Regions from separate parts of the Paenibacillus sp. B-A-8 genome, predicted to be linked through region 1. Evidence: riboswitches for the same ligand, from Rfam matches in the RefSeq annotation. Region 1 holds a riboswitch; each other region holds the start of a gene.
What was found. Region 1 has a riboswitch for cyclic di-GMP ahead of ACN6MV_RS30450 (NPCBM/NEW2 domain-containing protein). Riboswitches for the same ligand answer to the same signal wherever they lie in the genome.
Positions count from the first base shown of each region.

Region 2: another riboswitch for cyclic di-GMP. It lies ahead of ACN6MV_RS21265 (thiamine pyrophosphate-binding protein); the one in region 1 lies ahead of ACN6MV_RS30450 (NPCBM/NEW2 domain-containing protein).
Region 3: another riboswitch for cyclic di-GMP. It lies ahead of ACN6MV_RS03180 (transglutaminase-like domain-containing protein); the one in region 1 lies ahead of ACN6MV_RS30450 (NPCBM/NEW2 domain-containing protein).

Region 1 covers NZ_CP183882.1:6,754,588-6,761,555, reverse strand. The annotation lists gene ACN6MV_RS30480 (alpha/beta fold hydrolase) at 1-178, shown strand, start outside; gene ACN6MV_RS30475 (sensor domain-containing diguanylate cyclase) at 219-1,208, shown strand; gene ACN6MV_RS30470 (leucine-rich repeat domain-containing protein) at 1,224-2,075, opposite strand; gene ACN6MV_RS30465 (Crp/Fnr family transcriptional regulator) at 2,210-2,893, shown strand; gene ACN6MV_RS30460 (EAL domain-containing protein) at 2,944-3,933, shown strand; gene ACN6MV_RS30455 (hypothetical protein) at 4,043-4,615, shown strand; cyclic di-GMP riboswitch class I at 4,773-4,859, shown strand; gene ACN6MV_RS30450 (NPCBM/NEW2 domain-containing protein) at 5,115-6,968, shown strand, end outside.
Region 2 covers NZ_CP183882.1:4,720,274-4,727,241, reverse strand. The annotation lists gene glpK (glycerol kinase GlpK) at 1-1,126, shown strand, start outside; gene ACN6MV_RS21275 (DNA-binding protein) at 1,141-1,389, shown strand; gene ACN6MV_RS21270 (carboxymuconolactone decarboxylase family protein) at 1,512-1,880, opposite strand; gene ACN6MV_RS21265 (thiamine pyrophosphate-binding protein) at 1,891-3,534, opposite strand; cyclic di-GMP riboswitch class I at 3,653-3,748, opposite strand; gene ACN6MV_RS21260 (methyl-accepting chemotaxis protein) at 3,939-5,189, opposite strand; gene ACN6MV_RS21255 (helix-turn-helix transcriptional regulator) at 5,312-6,268, opposite strand; gene ACN6MV_RS21250 (SDR family NAD(P)-dependent oxidoreductase) at 6,441-6,968, shown strand, end outside.
Region 3 covers NZ_CP183882.1:697,340-704,307, forward strand. The annotation lists gene ACN6MV_RS03160 (phospholipid carrier-dependent glycosyltransferase) at 1-742, shown strand, start outside; gene ACN6MV_RS03165 (glycosyltransferase family 2 protein) at 842-1,822, shown strand; gene ACN6MV_RS03170 (GtrA family protein) at 1,812-2,216, shown strand; gene ACN6MV_RS03175 (class D sortase) at 2,251-2,901, shown strand; cyclic di-GMP riboswitch class I at 3,026-3,106, shown strand; cyclic di-GMP riboswitch class I at 3,215-3,295, shown strand; gene ACN6MV_RS03180 (transglutaminase-like domain-containing protein) at 3,309-4,118, shown strand; rRNA gene ACN6MV_RS03185 (16S ribosomal RNA) at 4,490-6,047, shown strand; rRNA gene ACN6MV_RS03190 (23S ribosomal RNA) at 6,307-6,968, shown strand, end outside.

The sequences.
Region 1 (6,968 bases):
AATCCCTACACTAATTCTACAATGCTCGGATGACAGTATCGTACCTATAGCGGCTGGAGAATATCTACATAAACACTTGAATAATAGCACCTTCCGGTTAATGGAGGCTAAAGGGCATTACCCGCATATAAGCCATCCTGAGGAGACCATCACTTTAATTAATGAATATCTTACGTAAGCTAGATGAGATCATGCTGTGTTGAAAGGATATTTAGATCATGGATGACCGATTAAGATATGCGCCTTGTGGCTATGTTTCTATTACCCATGAAGGAATAATCAAGGATGTAAATCAGACGTTCTTGGACCGTATGGGGTATAAGCAGGTTGATTTGGTGCATAAGCATTTTGAATCTATCATGTCTACGGCAAACAAGCTTATTTTTCATTCATACTTCTATCCTTTTATCAATCTGAATGGACAGGTGGAAGAGTTATTTATCAATTTGAAGGACAGCAAGGGACAAGCCGTCCCTTACTTGTTAAATGGCAGACGCCTTGAGTGTGAAGGTGTAGAGGTCATTGATTGTATTTTAGTACAGATGGGAAAACGCATCGATTATGAGCTAGAGTTACGATCTGCGAAGAAGCAAATAGAAGAGGCTTATTGGGAAAAAGATCAGGCGCTGGCAAAGCTCAAACAAATTCACCTGGAAATTGAACAGAAGCAAGCTGAGCTGATGGAAATGAATGCCGTTTTAGTAGAATTATCTAATACAGATAAGCTGACTGGACTGAAGAATAGAAGGTTTCTTCAAGAGAAGCTGGACGAGCAGATCGTAGGGTATGGACGGGATCAAGCGGTATTTTCACTGTGTATTATAGATATTGATCATTTTAAAAAAGTGAACGATACCTATGGGCATCAGACAGGTGACTATGTACTGGAGAAATTGGCAAGTATCTTGAAATTGCAATCTCGTGAAGAGGATATTGCGGCTAGATATGGCGGTGAGGAATTTATACTTCTTTTACCGAATACAGATATCTCGGAATCAAAGATCATAGCCGAGAATTTACGGCAATCTATCGCATATTCAACTTGGGAAATGGGCCAGATTACGGTGAGCGTGGGTATAGCTACGTTTATTCCAGCCGATTCAGAAGCCACCCTACTGCAAAAAGCTGATCAAGCGCTCTATGCCTCTAAAGAGCAGGGGAGGAACCGCGTCACGCATAGCATAGATTTGAATGAAAAGCTTCTTTAACAGGGGGCTTTTTTGTTATTTATAAACGATACATCCTCTTTGCTCTAATTGCTCTACAATGTCTGTTCCCCTCAAGCTGTGATTCCATCTGAGATCCAGCTTCTCTAATCGATCCAGCTGTAGCAGGGAATCTGGAATCTCCTGCAGATGATTATCTCTTAGGTCAAGCTCTATGAGGCTGCTTAGTTGACCTATTTCCTCAGGCAGCTGATTCAGTTTATTTTTTCTAAGGTTCAGTCTTCTTAGCTTGCTTAGTTTACCAAAGGATAAAGGCAGCGCAGCGATTCGATTATCACTTAAATCAAGAATCCGAAGTTCTTCTATAGCACCCAAATGCTCGGGTAAAACGGTCAGTTGATTGCCATACAGATGGAGCTCTCTTAACCCTTTTATTTGTGTGATCGAATCAGGTAGACATTCTAGCTGATTGTAATATAGCCGCAATTCAATTAGACTGCTCATTTCGCCTATACGGACAGGCAATTGCTTGAGGTGATTATCTGTTACGTTCAGATACTTGAGCTTCTGGAGATTACAAAGCTGCTCCGGCAGCTGTTCGAACTGATTATTGCTTAGATATAGAAAAGAATCCAACCCTTGCAGTCCGCCAATGCTATCCGGCAGTACTTTTAGTCGATTATGGCCTAAATCCAGCATTCGCAAGTGAACTAAACGACTGATGTTATCGGGTAACCGTTCAATTTGATTACCCGCATAATTTAGTACTTCTAATTCATCATGAAGGAAGAGCTGATCGGGAATCTCTTTAATGTGGTTGTTGTACATGCTGAGTTCTAGTAGAGGATTACTCTCAAAAATGATCTCTGGCGTTTCGGTAAGTCCTTTTCCGTCAAAATTATATCTCATAAAAGAGTCTCCCTTGTTATTTGTTTGGCATCATGTTCATGGTGCAGTGTTACGATAGAATATAACAGGATGATGATTTATTATCTGTATGTTGGCATACAAAATTATGGAGTGTTGAAGAAAGGAACATCAAAATGGAAGCTTCTTTTTGGACGGGGACTCGCTTCTTTCAGGGGTTAACCTCGAAGGAGATTGAGGCGGTCTCAAGACTGTTCACATATAAGGCCTGTTCCAAAGGTACCCCGGTGTTTGCAGAATCAGATCCAGGGGATCATGCCTACATTATCTATTCGGGAATTATTAGGGTGTACGCCACTACGAAGGGGAAAGAGCATACCGTAGATCTTTTTGGAAAAGGCGATTTCTTTGGTGATCTGGAAGTGATCCATCCCTCCAATGTAAGGGTGCTATCTGCCGTAGCTATGAACGATACAGTATTATTTGAGATTAAACGTGAGCCATTTGAGCAGATGCTTGCCAGCTACCCGTTGATTAAGGAGCAATTGATGCTGTTGCAAATGGACCGTTTATTTTTATCGAATCGGTTATTACATGAAATGAAATTTCATGATGCGAGAGCGCGTGCGATATTTACACTAAGAAGACTATACCAAAGATTCGGAGTAGAGGAGCAAGGCAAACAGAGGATTGATCTTCGATTGACCCATCAGCAGTTCGCGGATATGATCGGAACATTAAGGGAGACGGCTACTCTTGTGCTTAAAGATCTGCAGGAGCAAAAGATTATTGATATTCAACATCAGCAGATCACCGTGTTAGACCCGACGTATTTACTAGAGTATACGGATTTCGATTGAGAAGAGCAGTTCCGGGATCTTTTTCAGAGAATTGATTATTAAAGGGGGTTATGAATGTGGCATGTAATCATTGTGTAGTAAGTGAGTTGAATTTTGAAATCAAGGCTCATGGTGAGCTTAATCTAAGGATTTTACCTGAGGTTATTCATCATTTGAGTAGAAGTAATACGATACATAAGGTGGAAGAAAATGTGATTACGATTAAGGAGGCTGGGGTGCGGGATTTTCTAGATTTCTGTAATGACCATATGGAGTCGGAGCAGTTTGAATTCCGTATAGATGACCAAACATGGAGACCTCTATCCGAATTACCCACTGTACTTAATATGGAGTGGATTGATGAGGTTATAACTAAGGGTTTAGTTACTTGTCACTTCCAACCGATTGTGAACGTACGGGAAGAGATTTTTGCATACGAGCTCCTATCCAGATTTAAAAAAGATGATGGGTCCCTTATCTATCCTAATGAGATTTTTGCGGCGGCACGGAATCGTGGGCGTTTATATGCTTTAGACCGGTTATGTAGAATGACTGCTGTAAAATATGCTGCACCCTTAAATAAAAAAACCTTTATTAATTTTATCCCAACGTCGATCTACGCGCCAGAGTTCTGCTTAAGATCAACTGTTGAACTGGCCAATCAATTAGGCGTCGATCCCTCTCTTTTTGTCTTTGAAGTTGTTGAGACGGAGAAAGTGGATGATCTCGCTCATTTGAAAGCTATTTTGACATATTACAAGGATCGGGGATTTGAATACGCTCTAGATGATGTTGGCGAGGGCTTCAGCACGATCGAGATGTTATTGGAGCTTAAACCCCATTACATGAAGCTGGATATGAAATATGTTCAGGGTGTGTCCAGCGATCTGAACAAACAGAAAATAGCTAAACAATTTTTAGAAAAAGCTTTAGAAATCCAATCCGTTCCTTTAGCAGAAGGTGTGGAGTTTAGAGAGGACTTTGAATGGCTCAAGCAGAGTGGTTATCAGTTGTTTCAGGGATATTTATTTGGAAAGCCTGATCCTATTCCCAAACAGTGATCCTAAGGAGCATATCTCCGTCTAGAGGATGAGATGGATTTCAGGTCAGAGTCTGAGTACAGGTAAACCCCGGGGTTGTATAATTAAGGTAATTGAGAAGGGGGACGGGATGGATATGAAATGGCATAAGTACATCACGCGCTGGGCGGATTCTAGAGGGTTAGGTGGACGGGAAATTGATTATCAATGGCCGTCTCCATCATTTCCGGTGGTAAGTATTCGCAGCAATTTGGGTCGATACTCAGGTCAGGGGTATGGTTACGGAAGCAAGCCACAAGTGAAGACGGCTGTTGGTTTAATTGCTATTGGAGATGTAGCTATAGGCTTGATATCCATAGGTGCAATAAGCGTCGGTGTACTATCCGTAGGTGCTATATCACTGGGGATGTGGTTAGCGCTCGGAGCGATAGCACTTAGTTGGCTTGGCTTTGCCGCGGGAGCAATTGCGATTGCAGGAGTGGCTGTGGGAGCGATCGCGATAGCCGAAAAAGCATTGGGAGCGATAGCCATAGGCGATACGGCGTTTGGGGCGATAGCCATAGGGCGAATCGCTGGAGGTGCGATAGCTATTGGACAATGGGCATATGGTGTAATCGCTGTTGGAGAGCATGGTTTCGGGTTAATTCCGATCACGGGTGATGTGTGGAATTGGTTCCGGCGTTTGTTTGGGCTAGGAGATTAAGCCGCTAAGCAGTTCTAAAGTATCATTCATAGTCTGGGATAGTTAATAAAAAATATCTATCAGAACAGAAAAACTAATTGCAATTACCTATTCGGATTTCATACCAATTAATCATGCGATCAGATGTAGCGTTATGTTACTCTTTGTAATGTATTCGAAACTTCATAGGCAAACCTATGGAAATGTAGGGACGCAAAGCTATAGGGACTAAGGTTATTATAACTATTGTCAGCCAGCTGCCAAAGAGTGTATTACGCTTTTTGTTAAAATATAAGTGAGTATAAGTTATACACCTATACTTAATGTCTTATATTTCTCGCTTAAACGCGTATCGTCCTTAGAAGGGCGTCGGGGCGTTTATGCTTGTTAAAGTTTAATAAAAATTAAGTCTTAATTTTTATGGACTTTATACGCAATCAAGCTACTCTTTTGGGGTAGTTTTTTTTGTGCCCATTTTTGGGTACTGAAGAGATTCATATTACATCTGGGGGTAGAAAAGATGAAAAAAATGATTGCAATCGCTACATCGGCAGCCATGATAGCCAGTTTTTCGAGCGAGGCAGGTTATGCTTTAGCAAGTGATGTAAGCAAGGTAAGTGTAGTGAACAGCGTAGTACAAAGCAAAGCTGAGCTATTAAGCAGTGCGTCAGTTATTCCGTTTGATCTGTATGGAAAGGCTATCCTTAGCGCTTATAACGATGTTTTTAAAATGAATCCTGCAAATATTAAATCCATCACGAATAATGGTGGCAACTACTCAGGTTCACCAATAGCTAAGGCTATTGATGGCGATATGAGTACGCATTGGGAAACGGGCAAACCGAATAGCTCAACGTTTACGAACGAGGTTGTCTTTGTTTTTAATGAGTCCACGGAATTAAATAGAATCGTATATGCTGCAAGACAATCCGGTGCAAAGGGTAAGGGGTTTGCTCAGGAATTTGATATTTATGGCTCAACTACGGATGCAGGCGATTTTACACTAATATCCTCTGGAGAATATAAAGGCGGAGCAGGAGATGTTGTGGAGATTGAGTTTGCACCTACAGCTTTCAAGAGACTTAAATTTGTCTACAAAAAAGCTAATCAGGATTGGGCGAGTGCAGCAGAGTTTTCTTTTTACAAAGAAGATACCGTATCCGCTAAAATGAAAAATTTATTTACAGATGATACCTTGAGTCAAGTTAGCGCAGCATTTAATACGGTGGAGAAATTAACGGCTTTAGAACAAGAAGTGCAGTTACATCCACTGTACACGCAGTTTCAAGCAGATATAGAGAATGCAAAGGTGCTTCTGGAAAACCATCAAGTAGAGGAAACGGCAGCTAAGGTTTCGAAGTTAAAGGGGTATGGCACAGCATATGAAAATGCCTATAGCGAAGCTTACAGAATGCCAAACTCAAACGTATCAAAAGTAACGGTGAATGGTGGAAGCTACCCAGGTACGAAACCGGAATACATGCTCGATGATCTGCCGAATACACATTGGGAAACGAACAAAAATAATGACGACAGCTTCACGAATGAAGTCGTGTTTGAATTAGCACAGGCCAAAGTATTAGACAGAGTGGCTTTCCTGGCTAGAGATAATCGCAAAGGGTTCCCAGAAGCTTTTGAAATCTATGCATCAGAGACGAGTAAGGGAGAGACCTTTCAGCTCGTATCTAGCGGAACCGCGACTAGTACGAACGACTTTCTGGAGTTTAAATTCGAGCCTACGAAGTTTAAAAGATTGAAATTCAAGTTCACAAAAGCCAATATTAACAGACCTTTTGCGGCTGAATTTAGATTTTATACAGAGGATAAAGTAAGCGAAGCTGTGAATGGTATTTTCACAGATGGAACGATGAGTGCGGTTGTTCCTGCTTATAATAGCGCCAATGCAATCAATGAATTAGAAGAGGCGGCAAAAGTACATCCGCTCTATCCAATCCTTAAAGACTCATTGGATTTGGCTAAGAAGCTAGTAAATGGTGAAGTTCAAACCGAAGGCACCATTATTGAGGCTGAACAGCGTGGAGATATGAAAAAGCATGCACAGCAAAACCTGAGAATTGGTTTCGGTACGAACAACCAACCTACGGGACTCGTTGCAATGCCTGGAGATACAATCAATGTTTATGTAGATGCAGCTTCTACTGATAAATTGCCTGCAATAGTATTTTCGCAACAAGAGGCGGCTTGGAATGTTTGGGCTAGAAGCGTGCAATTACGTCCTGGTAAAAACACTATAACCGTTCCTGAGTTCGCGACGAATAGTTATTATGCACATGATGTGACTAAGGGCGGTACAGTATATATCGTCAATCCATATACAGCTGAGCAACAAGGAAAAGCACCTTTGATCCGGTTC
Region 2 (6,968 bases), 2.0 Mb from region 1:
GACGGGACTCGTTGTGGATGCTTATTTTTCTGCAACCAAATTCTCCTGGATTCTTGATCATGTGGAAGGCGCCCGAGAGCGTGCGAATAATGGCGAGTTATTAGCTGGGACGGTGGACAGTTGGTTAATCTGGAAGCTTACTGGCGGAGCTATACATGCCACTGACGTAACTAACGCATCACGTACGATGCTATATAATCTCCATAAACGCTGCTGGGATGAAGAGCTAATGGATGAGCTTCGAGTACCACACTCCATCCTGCCAGAAGTGAGAATGTCCGGTAGTGAATTTGGTGCAGCAGATGCACAGTGGTTCGGTGCAGAAATCCCTATTCACTCTGTATTGGGAGATCAACAGGCTGCTTTGTTTGGGCATACTTGTCTTGAACCCGGCAGTGCCAAAAACACCTATGGAACTGGATGCTTTATTCTGATGAATACAGGCACGGAAGCCGTTGTTTCCAGTCATGGTCTGTTGACCACTGTGGCCTGGGGAATGGGAGAGGAACTCTATTATGCGCTCGAGGGCAGTGTATTTGTAGCCGGAGCGGCTGTGCAATGGCTTCAGGAAGGGCTGGGACTCATAACGGAGCCGGCAGGCTCAGAAGACAAAGCACGGGAAGTTGAGGACAGTGAAGGGGTTGTCGTCGTACCAGCTTTCACTGGACTAGGTGCACCTTATTGGGATATGTACGCACGTGGAGCCGTATTCGGTCTAACTAGAGGCACAACCTCGGGACATTTGGTACGGGCAACGTTAGAGTCATTAGCATTTCAGTCTAGAGACGTAATAGGGGCTATGGAAAAAGATGCGGGCATGCCATTAACCGGCCTTCGTGTAGATGGTGGAGCTGTTCGTAATGATTTGCTGATGCAGTTCCAGTCTGATATCCTCGGTAGTGAAGTTACTCGAACTACATATGCGGAGACGACTGCGCTGGGAGCAGCGCTTTTGGCTGGATTAACCTATGGGGTCTGGACAAGAGAACAGCTGGAAAGCTTCAATAAAGCGGAGAGGGTCTTTTCACCTGTAATGGGTATGGATGAGCGTGAACGTCGTTACAGCGCGTGGAAAGACGCTGTAGCGCGGACCATGGGCTGGGAGAAACACGAAGGATATCAGTGATCAGGGAGATGCATATGTCTAAGAACAGAAATATAGAAACTGATCCTGCAGGAATGCTTGGCGGATCAGAATCAGATCTTCCGACTGGATTGGCCAAGCCTGCGCTTCGAGCACTCCATGGTGCTGGGTATACAGAGATTCACCAAATCAGTAAGCTCACTGAGTCAGAGCTTCTGCAGTTACACGGGATGGGACCTAAGGCACTTAATCAATTACGGCGTGCGCTCACGGAGAAAGGTTTGTCCTTTGCCAGTGAGTCCTAAAGTCCCCATCACAGATTAACACAAAAAGCGGCAAGCTAAGGATTATCCTTGGCCTGCCGCTTTTTGTGTTGCAATATTTAATATTCAATAACAAATGCTACATTTTGCCATCCGGCATATAGTTACTTTATTTCTTCAATCGTTTCGAGAAGGATATTAAAAGCGGTAATGATTCTAGGTGCCCCTATTGCGGGTACTAAGTGTAATAGAATCCCTTTGAGTTGTTCTACAGTAACTCCCACACGAAGAGCCATGACATAATGAACACCCAATTGATCAAACTGACCCATCGAAATCAGGGCAGAGATAACTGCGATTTCCTTCCAGTCAGCTTCGATTGTGTTGCGTTGAAAAATATCGCCGTAGGCATTTCCCATAATAAATTCAGCCAAATCAGGGAAATGTTCTTTAATCGGAGCCAGTGCCTTAGCTCCGTAGTCTCCTGAGAGATTCGTGAAGTGGTTAAGACCACTGTTTACATTGTCTTTCATAAGTGACCTCCTAATTTAGGTTCAGAGTACGATGAGCAGTCGGAGGGACCTCATCACGGTCTGTTAGCAGTTCAATGACGGCAACACGGTTGATGGCAACAGCGTCCTTGATAGCTGTTTCGAACTCCTCAGCTGTCTCACATTTGTAACCCGTAGCACCAAGTGATTCTGCGAATTTCACAGCGTCCATAGGGACTTCGTAGATCGTTCCGTCAATACGTCCTGTAGTTTTTTCCATACCTTTTAGAGCCATATCTAGCTGTTTATTATTCACAACAATGAATATGACAGGAATATCCTTGCAGACAGCAGCGTTAATCTCTGCGCCTAGCATCATAAAGCAGCCGTCTCCTGTAATGCAGAAGATCGTTTCTTCTGGTGCAGCAACCTTTGCGCCAATTGCCATCCCGATGGAATTACCCATACATGCAAAGTAAGCATCGAATACAAAACTGCCAGGTTTCTTAACCTTGTACCATTTCGCAGCATGGAAACCGTGACTTCCATCATCAACAAAGACTGTGCTGTTATAAGGAATCAAATCACTCATCGTACTCAAGACCGATGCAAGTGAAAGGTTTGGTAAAATCGGAGGCTCTTCGGTATAATCGGAATTTGTCGGTGCTTCGCGTTTTGTGATGTTGTTCGTGTCAATATTATTGAGATAGCAAACTAGATTGTCACGTAGATCTCCAGTCACTGGAATCGTTTTAGAGAACAATATTTTTCCGACAAAAGTCGGATCGCTATCAAACTGAATTAATGTTGCAGGATGATTTTCCCTTTTAAGATTACAAATAGTCATATCGCTTAAACGTGACCCGAGAACGATAAATAGATCACTTTGATTCAGCAAGTCATCCCCATGGGTACAACCGCCTACTCCAATTGGACCGTGATAGAGTGGATGATCCCAAGCTATAGCTCCTTTACCACCTGGAGATGTAACTACAGGAATATTAAATGTTTCTGCTAATTGAATTAGCTCACTATGTGCTCCTGAGCGGTTAACGCCTTTACCCGCGATAATTATTGGATTCTTTGAGTTATTTATAGCATCAAGTACACGGTCGATATTAGCATGGCTAACCAGTGATTCGCGTTCAGGGATTACAATATTACATTCCTCTAGCAATTCCGTTTGTACATCAAAGGGAATACAAAGGTGAACGGGACCACGATTACCGCTCAAAGCAATGGATATGGCATGATTAAAGATTGTGCTAAAGTGATCTCCACGTTCAATAAGCTTGCTATATAAGGTGGCAGGTCTAAACATATCAGCTAAATCAGCTAGAAAAGAGGTAGAGTCCTGACATTGGGGAATTCCAAGCTCTTTAATAGATTGATGGCCAGTAATAAATAGGACAGGTAGGTTGTTGGCCTTAGCATGTGCTGCTGCAGTTAGTAGGTTTGTTCCACCAGGACCCGAAGTGCCAAAAGCTACGCCTAGTTTTCCAGTTTTCAGCGCATAACCAGCTGCTTCGAAGCCGGAACTGCTTTCATGTCTTCCAGGAATAAATTCAATACCGTAATCTACCATTTTAAGAACGATAGGACAAATGGATTTACCGATGATACCAAAGGAATGGGTAACACCAAGGTTCCGTAGTGCTTCCGACATGTAATCTGCGACTGTCTTCAAAAAATACACCTCACAAGTTGATTGTTATTTTAAAACCAAACACTAGAAAACCTGTGCTCTAAAATAGGGCACAGGTTGGTAGCATAAATCGCCATAGAGACTGAACAAAAGTCCAGTCGTCTTGGTTTTCAGCAACCTGGCAGTCATGGCCTCAGATTAAAAATGAGGCTGTAGATCCATGGTTTTGCGTCATCCTCTTTCGAAGATTTTGCCAATATTAATTTAGAAATTTATAAGAAGAATTTTCCTTTACAATATATTCCTAGACACTCTTTGTCAATATATTATCGCAAATTAACTCGAATTTTGACGAAAGTCTTGTCGAACCTATGAAATAATAGATATAAAAAAACTGCTCCTAAGTCTAAGCTTAGGGGCAGTTTTTGAATTTGTTTATATGATTTGGACGTCACTTAAAACTTGAAAATATGGATCGTCTTCTGTAGATTAAATACAGCCTGAGTCATTTTCTCAGTTTCTTCTGCAACGGACTGCAGGGCATTAATTTGTTCATTCATAGCGGCTGATACTTCTTCGGTGCCGGCAGCGGTTTGCTGCGTGATCGCAGAGATATTCTCGATTGCACTTGAGATTTTCAATGCACTTTCCAACATAAGATCACTTTCGGCAGAGAAGGAGGAGATCTGCTCGGTAATATACTGTACACTTTGCACGATTTGAGCAAAGATATGAGCAGATTGAGTGATCATCTCATTCTGTACCTGTACGACTTCTTCGTTGATAGCGATATTATCAATCGCTTGTTTAATATCAGTTTCGATGCTCCGAACCAAGCCAAAGACTTCCTTCGTAGAAGCCGTTGATTCTTCAGCGAGCTTGCGAACCTCCTGTGCGACTACAGCAAATCCTCGACCATGTTCTCCTGCACGCGCTGCTTCGATGGAAGCATTTAGTGATAACAGGTTGGTCTGTTCAGCGATCTCAGTAATGGTCTTTGTGATCATCGTAATGCCGCGAGCATTTTGAGAAAGGGCTTCGATAGTGTCAGCTACTTTTTGAGTAGCCTGGATGTTTTTACGCATGCCTTCAGCTTGAGTATCAACGGATTGGCGTCCTTGTTCAACTAGCTCTAATGTATGTATTGAACGTCTGTTCATTTCTTTTGTTGAGTTCGTATAATTGGATACTTTATTCTCAATATCTTTAATAGATTCTGTCATTTCAGCGATATCCGTAGATATTTCATTTGCACCAAGAGCTAGCTCGTTAGACGAAGAGGCTACCTGTGCCATGACAATTTTCAAATTCTGATTCTTATCTTCGATTCCACGGCTTGCATCCATAACTTGACGAGTGATTTGTGATGCTTCTGTCAAAATCTTCTTGAGCTTGTCAATCATAGTATTAAAGGAACGGCTTACGTCCCCCATAGACCCGTTCTCGTCGGCTCTACTAGTAAAATCCCCTTTTGAAATACTATGAGATACATTCGCGATGTCATCAAAAGAAGATGTAAGCGTTCTCTCGATAAAGCGGGCCACTGGGAAGGTTAGAGCAGCAAGAACGACGATTAGAACAATACCCAAAATAATGTTGCCTAAGATCATAAAAGTAACTAAAACAGGAATAGCAAATAGTGCGGCAACGAGGTAACATCCGGCAACAATTCTTTGTTTTAACGGAAGTTTATGCATCCAGTTCATTGGTATAATGTCCTCCTTATTAATATTATGTATTGGTGTTATTATATGGGATTTAAAGGTGATTGGTCTATAGTAAGAACTGACATAAATCTTCTTTTCGGAGTAGTTCGTTAGATTTCGTGTCAAAAATCCTCATAAATAGCGGAAATTTTTGCGATAGCAGACTTTACCATCTCTAAAAGTTCTTGCGGTGAAAGTACAATAACCGAGGGACTAAAAGAAAGGATTATCCGGCAGGCCGACTCGATCGTATTAAATTCGGCTTCTACGTTCACCCACTCTGCATTGCTAGATGGCTCTATCATATGGATAGAAACGAATCTTTCACGTTGCAATTCTTTTAAGACAGATGTTCTAACCCTTAATTTTACCGGATATTTTGGCAGTGCTGCTTTGAAGGCTGTAGTGGACTCTTCCCAATAATGTTTTAAATCAAATTCATCAGGCCTGTTAAACCGCTCATTGGTCTCTTCTACGTTTATCAATCTGGACACACGAAAGGTTCGCAGTTCATCCCCTATATTGGCTACGACATACCAAACTCCTCGTTTTGCAACTAACCCAAGAGGTTCAATCATCCGGACTTTTGTCTCGTCGTTCCGGAGATAAGTGATTTTTACTTTACGGTCTTCCCAAAGAGCTCTCTGAAGTACAGAAAGGAACGGATAAGTCTCATCCGAAGGATGCCAACTGGCACCGTCAATATGGATCCGCTGGCTTAGATAATTTGCTGGGTTACTAGTTCGATGAGAGGAAGCAGCCTCCAGTTTGAGAACAGCGGAAGAGAAGTCGTCCTGTATCCCCAGATCTTTCATGATAGATGAGTCAGTGGACAGAAGCAGTGAACCAATCTCTTGTGGCTTCATACCTGTTAAGGAGGTTCGGTACCCTTCTGTAAGCATCCAACCTCCTTCACGCCCTCGTTCAGCTACAATCGGGATGCCTGAAGCACTCAATGCTTCCATATCTCTAAACACCGTTCGTTCTGACACTTCGAGTGTTTGGGCCAGCTCGCGAGAAGTCATTTTTCCACGTTTTTGCAATAGAAGCAATATAGATAACAAACGGTCGGCTCGCATTTATTATTTACTCCTCCTCGAATTAAATATTGGACGTGCTCCATTCAACCATTCTAAATTTTGATTATATTATATATGTCAGTGGATGTCATATATTAAGGCTATACTTATAAAACGTAGGGAATGATCACAGAATACTGAAATTGAAAACATACTGAAAGGGTTGAGGGGAATGACATTGAAAGGAAAAGTGGCACTGGTTACGGGGAGCAGTAGAGGCGCTGGTAGAGGGATCGCTTTAGAATTAGCAAGAAGAGGTGCTTTTGTCTATATTACAGGGAGAACCATAGATGTATCTGCCACTGAACCAATTAAGGGGAGCATAAATAGCGTACTTAGAGAGATAAAAGAGAGTGGAGGATCTGGTGCGGTAATCCAATGTGACCATACGAAGGATCAGGAAACAGAAGCAGTGATCCGTCAGATCGCTGAAGAGCAGGGGCGGCTCGATATTTTAGTGAATAACGTATGGGGAGGCAATGATCTAGCTATCGAGCAGAAGCCTTTTTGGGAGCTATCTACAGCTCATTGGGAGAATATGTTTAATGCAGGGGTGAGAGCACAGTTGATCACGAATTATTACGCAATTCCCCTCATGCGGAAGGCAAATACTGGCGGTCTAATTATTCATACAACCTTTTGGGATCATTATAAATATCTGGGCAACTTTTATTATGATCTTTCTAAAAATTCACTTTTA
Region 3 (6,968 bases), 840 kb from region 1:
TTCGGGGAGGTTGCTCGCGGAAGGGAAGATCAAAGACAAGGAACTGTTAGGTACCTGTCGTGAAGCTGTAAATTCGTTCTGGAAGAATACCATCATTACTTTAGCTAGTTGTGTTGCGTTCTTTGTAATCATTCCGGTCATTATTTATAGTTTATCTTTTGTTCCGGGTTTATCTGCATCAGCAGAGGGCTTTACTATTAAAGGTTTGATTGATTCTCAAAAGAATATGTACAACTACCACAGTCAGCTTGTAGCTACACATCCTTTTGCATCCTCCTGGTGGCAATGGCCATTTATGAAGAGACCTGTCTGGTTCTTCAGTGGCAGTGAAGGATTGCCGGAAGGTCAGGTCAGCAGTATAGTGACTATGGGGAATCCGCTTATCTGGTGGACGGGTATTTTTGCAATGCTAGCAACGCTGTGGATTACGCTGAAACGCAAAGATAAAAACCTGTATATGATCTGGATCGCCTTTTTCTCACAATATGTTCCGTGGATGCTTGTCCCGAGAGAAACCTTTATCTACCATTATTTTGCTATGGTACCTTTTATGATTCTTGGTATTGTATATATAATGAAGTTACTAGATAGTAAATTTCCTGAGGCTCGTTACGTTCGTTATGCTTATGTGGCTGTTGCGTTACTGCTCTTTGTCGCGTTCTACCCAGTCCTATCAGGGATGCAGGTTAGCGGTGATTACGTGAAGAACATGCTGCGTTGGTTCCCTTCTTGGGTTTTCTAAGCTTTAAAAAAGAATCTATAACAATAAGTTTATGCTTACAGCGTTATTAGGAAGAATAGGAAGATGTAACGCTCCATAAAGCTTGTAGGAGGAATAAAGGTGAAAGCCAGATATAGTGTAATTGTACCCATGTTCAATGAGGAGCAAGTAATTAGCGTTACTTACGAACGTTTGAAAAAAGTAATGGACGAATGCGGCGATACTTATGAGCTAGTCTTCGTTAATGACGGAAGTCGTGATCGTTCGGCCCAGATGATTCGGGAGATCAGTGATCGAGATGAATGCGTCAAGCTAATTGACTTCTCGCGTAATTTCGGACATCAGGTAGCGATTACAGCTGGCATGGACTATGCTGAAGGTCAAGCGGTCGTTGTTATTGACGCTGACCTTCAAGATCCGCCTGAGGTCATTTTGCAAATGATCGAGAAGTGGAAAGAGGGCTATGATGTTGTGTATGCGAAGCGGCTGAAGCGCCGTGGGGAGACGATGTTCAAGAAGGTAACGGCGAAGCTGTTTTATCGGCTGCTCAGCAGCATGACAAGTGTGGACATTCCTACGGATACAGGCGATTTCCGTCTTATTGATCGTAAAGTATGTGATGTCTTACGGGGGCTCAAGGAAAAAAATCGGTATGTCAGAGGTTTGGTAAGCTGGGTCGGCTTTAAGCAGACGATGGTGGAGTATGAGCGGGAAGAGCGTTATGCAGGTGAAACCAAGTATCCGCTCAAGAAAATGATTCGTTTTGCGCTAGATGGTATCACTTCCTTTTCCCATAAACCACTTAAAATTGCTACGTATGTTGGATTTTTTCTATCCTTTTCTAGCTTTCTCTATTTATTCTTCGTCTTATTTCAAAGAATCTTCTTCACATCATGGACGGTTCCAGGTTGGGCTTCCATTGTAGGCGTCAATTTGCTCTTTAATGGTATCGTTCTGATGCTGTTAGGTGTAATTGGAGAATATATCGGACGGATTTATGACGAGTCTAAGGATAGACCGCTATATATTGTAAGTGAGACTAAAGGATATCCTAACGAGGAACAAGTGGATCGCCGGAAGGACTACAATAATGTCAGATAAGAACTTACGCGCTGCATTTATACAGTTTCTTAAATTTAATGCCGTAGGTTTGGTGAATACCCTAATTGATTTCGTAATCTTCACATTACTGAACTCACTTGGAATGGTATATGCGTTGGCACAGGTGATTTCTTATAGTGCAGGGACAGCGAACAGCTTTATTTTGAATAAAAAAGTTACCTTCAAGGATCACAATCGTGGCAGTAAAGAGGGCTTTGATAAGGCTCAGTTGCTGAAGTTTATCATACTGAATCTGGTAGTGCTCGGAATATCGCTGTTGCTAATGCATCTGTTGACTGACAAACTAGGCATTCAAGTGTTGATCTCTAAGGTATTAGTAACGTTTGTGACGGTGATCATTAACTTCTTCGGAAGTCGTAAATGGGTATTCTAAAGTGCAGTAGAACCAATCCACGGAGGTGAAAATCATGCGTAAATTCTCGTATGTGCTCATACTGGCTGGGATCCTTATCATGCTCTATCCAAAAGCTAACGAATGGTATAACGACTGGCAGCAGGAGAAGCTATTAGAAACGGCTGAACTGAGCACCATCGAAAGCACTCCACCACCTGATCTGAAGAGTAGATATGCCGAGGTCACTCAGCTACTAGCAGAGGAATCCGTTCTAGATGCACAGGCACAGCCTCAAGAAACAGAAAAGCCAGAACCGGAGATTGAAGTGGGCGGCAAAGTTATCGCATTAATAGAGATTGCTAAGATTGATCTGAAGCTGCCAGTATTAGAAGGAGCAACAAAAGCAAATATGAAGCATGCTGCGGCCCATATGAAAGAAACGGCCCCGCTTGGAGAAATCGGGAACGCCGCAATAGCTGCTCATAGAGCTAGAACTACGGGCAGATTGTTTAACAGATTGAATGAAGTTGTGGTTGGGGATGTAATCACGGTAAAAACGAGCGATCAGGTATATAATTACGAGGTTTATGATATTTCTGTTGTACTTCCCAGTGATGTGTCTGTTCTTGACGGGAATAACAAGGATAAGATTCTTACTCTAATTACGTGTGACCCACTAGTAGATCCTACACATCGTTTGATTGTTCATGCTAAGCTTACCTAATAGTTGATGAGAAATGACAAGAGAACTGAAATACAGAGAGATAACTATAAAATAATAGTAAAACTAGCAATTTTGTTCTTGTTTACGAGGATAAATATGGTAGTATAAGACTATAAAAGCTAAACACGATAAACGGCAAACCTATCGAAAGGTAGGGACGCAAAGCTAAAGGGCCTTCCCGTAAGGATGGCAGCCAGTTACCGAATGAAGAGGCTTTTTTTGTTTTTATAAAATATATAAGAATCTAAGATTCATATTTCTACTTGGACTGATTCTGTTAATTTGTCTAGCGAAATTAGAACAGATAGAGCTTATACGATAACGGCAAACCTATCGAAAGGTAGGGACGCAAAGCTAAAGGGCCTTCCCGAAAGGATGGCAGCCAGCTACCGAAAGGAGTTTTATCCGTGAAAAAGGTTTATTTTATGATGGTGGCGCTGTTCGTGCTGATTACTTCGGTTCCAGTAAGCACAGCTCAAGCTGCAAGCGCAGATTCAAACTGGTTGAATACATCCAAATTGGCTCAAGGTGTAATCGGTATTAACTACGATATTCCAAAAGATAAAAGAGTTAAGCTGATGATCACAAAAGATAACAGTAGCTATACATACAATTTATATGCTTCTGGACAAGCTGAGGACTTCCCTTTGCAACAAGGGAATGGGACTTATAAAGTTTCTGTTCTTGAGAATACAACGGGTAATAAATATAAGGCTCTCTATTCTGAAGTAGTAGATTTAACTATGAACGACTCAAATTCCGTATATTTGGGCTCCGTACAGAATGTGAAATGGAGTTCTTCTGATAAAGCAATCGTTAAGGCTAAAGAGCTTACAAAAGGTAAAACAACAGATGAAGAGAAAGTTAAAGCAATCTATAACTATGTAGTTGCTAATGTGCAATATGATTATTCTCTTGCTAATAATGTAACAACAGATTACATTCCGAACATTAACAACACTTTGAGTACTAAAAAGGGAATCTGCTATGACTATGCTTCTCTTTTTGCCGCAATGCTACGTAGTGTAGATGTGCCTGCTAAATTGGTGATGGGGAATACTAGCTACGTTACGCAATACCATGCATGGAATGAAGTATTGATGGATGGGAAATGGGTTACTATTGATACCACGGTAGATGCATCGGCAGCGAAGAGTAAGAAGAATACGGATTTTATTAAGGCTTCAAGTAAGTATACTGCAGCAAAATACTATTAATTTGAAACGCTAGAATCATAACTCTATTAAATAAACAACCAGCTTAATAATTAAGCTGGTTGTTTATTTTTCTATTAGGGGTTGCTTTTCTATGAGTAGATAGGTTATTATAGTTAAGCGTTGTTAGACAGCGTACAGGCAATGTTTGAGAGAGTTATATAAACGGCTTTCGAAAAATAAAGCTTGCATTACTGAGAACAACATGATATATTATAAGAGTTGCTGCTGAGACATTAAACGGCGCCAACGAGAACTTGATCTTTGAAAACTGAACAACGAGTGAGTAGGAAATCACGAAAGTGAAATCCAAAATTAGAGAATTAGTTTTCTCGTCAGATGTTTCAAAATGAGCATATCGCTCTTTTCAATACTAATTGGAGAGTTTGATCCTGGCTCAGGACGAACGCTGGCGGCGTGCCTAATACATGCAAGTCGAGCGGAGTTATTTTGAAAGCTTGCTTTCAAAATAACTTAGCGGCGGACGGGTGAGTAACACGTAGGCAACCTGCCCCTTAGACTGGGATAACTACCGGAAACGGTAGCTAATACCGGATAATTTCTTTTTTCTCCTGAAGAAAGAATGAAAGACGGAGCAATCTGTCACTGAGGGATGGGCCTGCGGCGCATTAGCTAGTTGGTGGGGTAACGGCCCACCAAGGCGACGATGCGTAGCCGACCTGAGAGGGTGAACGGCCACACTGGGACTGAGACACGGCCCAGACTCCTACGGGAGGCAGCAGTAGGGAATCTTCCGCAATGGACGAAAGTCTGACGGAGCAACGCCGCGTGAGTGATGAAGGTTTTCGGATCGTAAAGCTCTGTTGCCAGGGAAGAACGTCCGGTAGAGTAACTGCTATCGGAGTGACGGTACCTGAGAAGAAAGCCCCGGCTAACTACGTGCCAGCAGCCGCGGTAATACGTAGGGGGCAAGCGTTGTCCGGAATTATTGGGCGTAAAGCGCGCGCAGGCGGTCATTTAAGTCTGGTGTTTAAACCTTGGGCTCAACCTAAGGTCGCACTGGAAACTGGGTGACTTGAGTACAGAAGAGGAAAGTGGAATTCCACGTGTAGCGGTGAAATGCGTAGATATGTGGAGGAACACCAGTGGCGAAGGCGACTTTCTGGGCTGTAACTGACGCTGAGGCGCGAAAGCGTGGGGAGCAAACAGGATTAGATACCCTGGTAGTCCACGCCGTAAACGATGAGTGCTAGGTGTTAGGGGTTTCGATACCCTTGGTGCCGAAGTTAACACAGTAAGCACTCCGCCTGGGGAGTACGGTCGCAAGACTGAAACTCAAAGGAATTGACGGGGACCCGCACAAGCAGTGGAGTATGTGGTTTAATTCGAAGCAACGCGAAGAACCTTACCAGGTCTTGACATCCCTCTGAATCCACTAGAGATAGTGGCGGCCTTCGGGACAGAGGAGACAGGTGGTGCATGGTTGTCGTCAGCTCGTGTCGTGAGATGTTGGGTTAAGTCCCGCAACGAGCGCAACCCTTAACTTTAGTTGCCAGCAAGTAATGTTGGGCACTCTAGAGTGACTGCCGGTGACAAACCGGAGGAAGGTGGGGATGACGTCAAATCATCATGCCCCTTATGACCTGGGCTACACACGTACTACAATGGCCGGTACAACGGGAAGCGAAGCCGCGAGGTGGAGCCAATCCCATCAAAGCCGGTCTCAGTTCGGATTGCAGGCTGCAACTCGCCTGCATGAAGTCGGAATTGCTAGTAATCGCGGATCAGCATGCCGCGGTGAATACGTTCCCGGGTCTTGTACACACCGCCCGTCACACCACGAGAGTTTACAACACCCGAAGTCGGTGGGGTAACCCGCAAGGGAGCCAGCCGCCGAAGGTGGGGTAGATGATTGGGGTGAAGTCGTAACAAGGTAGCCGTATCGGAAGGTGCGGCTGGATCACCTCCTTTCTATGGAGAATCGTCTTCTGCAATGAAGACATTCAAATCGGAAGTTAAACTTCCACAATCTCAGGTTTAGGCCTGTTACTCACTCGTTGCTCAGTTTTGAGAGTTTAAGCTCTCAGTAAGACTTGATCCTTGAAAACTGGATACCGAAACGAATTTGCGTTTTAGAACATCTTTTAGCAACTTGTGTAAACAAGTAAATGTTATTAGTGAGATGATTCCAAGAGAGATATCGTATGATATTTTCCTTCGGAAAAATCATGGTTAAGCTAATAAGAGCACACGGAGGATGCCTAGGCGCCAGGAGCCGACGAAGGACGTGGCGAACAACGAAACTGCCTCGGGGAGCTGTAAGCAAGCTTTGATCCGGGGGTGTCCGAATGGGGAAACCCAGCTGTGGTAATTCGCAGTTACTCATACCTGAATACATAGGGTATGTAGAGGCAGACCAGGGGAACTGAAACATCTAAGTACCCTGAGGAAGAGAAAACAATAGTGATTCCGTCAGTAGCGGCGAGCGAACGCGGAACAGCCTAAACCTAAGAGCTTGCTCTTAGGGGTTGTGGGACGTCTCACATGGAGTTACAAAGGAATATGGTAGGTGAAGAGGTCTGGAAAGGCCCGCGATAGAGGTAAAAGCCCTGTAGCCTAAACTGTGTTCTCTCCGAGACGGATCCCGAGTAGTGCGGGGCACGTGAAACCCCGTATGAATCCAGCAGGACCATCTGCTAAGGCTAAATACTACCTGGCGACCGATAGTGAAACAGTACCGTGAGGGAAAGGTGAAAAGCACCCCGGAAGGGGAGTGAAATAGAACCTGAAACCGTGTGCTTACAAAAAGTCAGAGCCCTATTCATGGGTGATGGCGTGCCTTTTGTAGAATGAACCGGCGAGTTACGTTTAACATGCAAGGTTAAGTCGAGA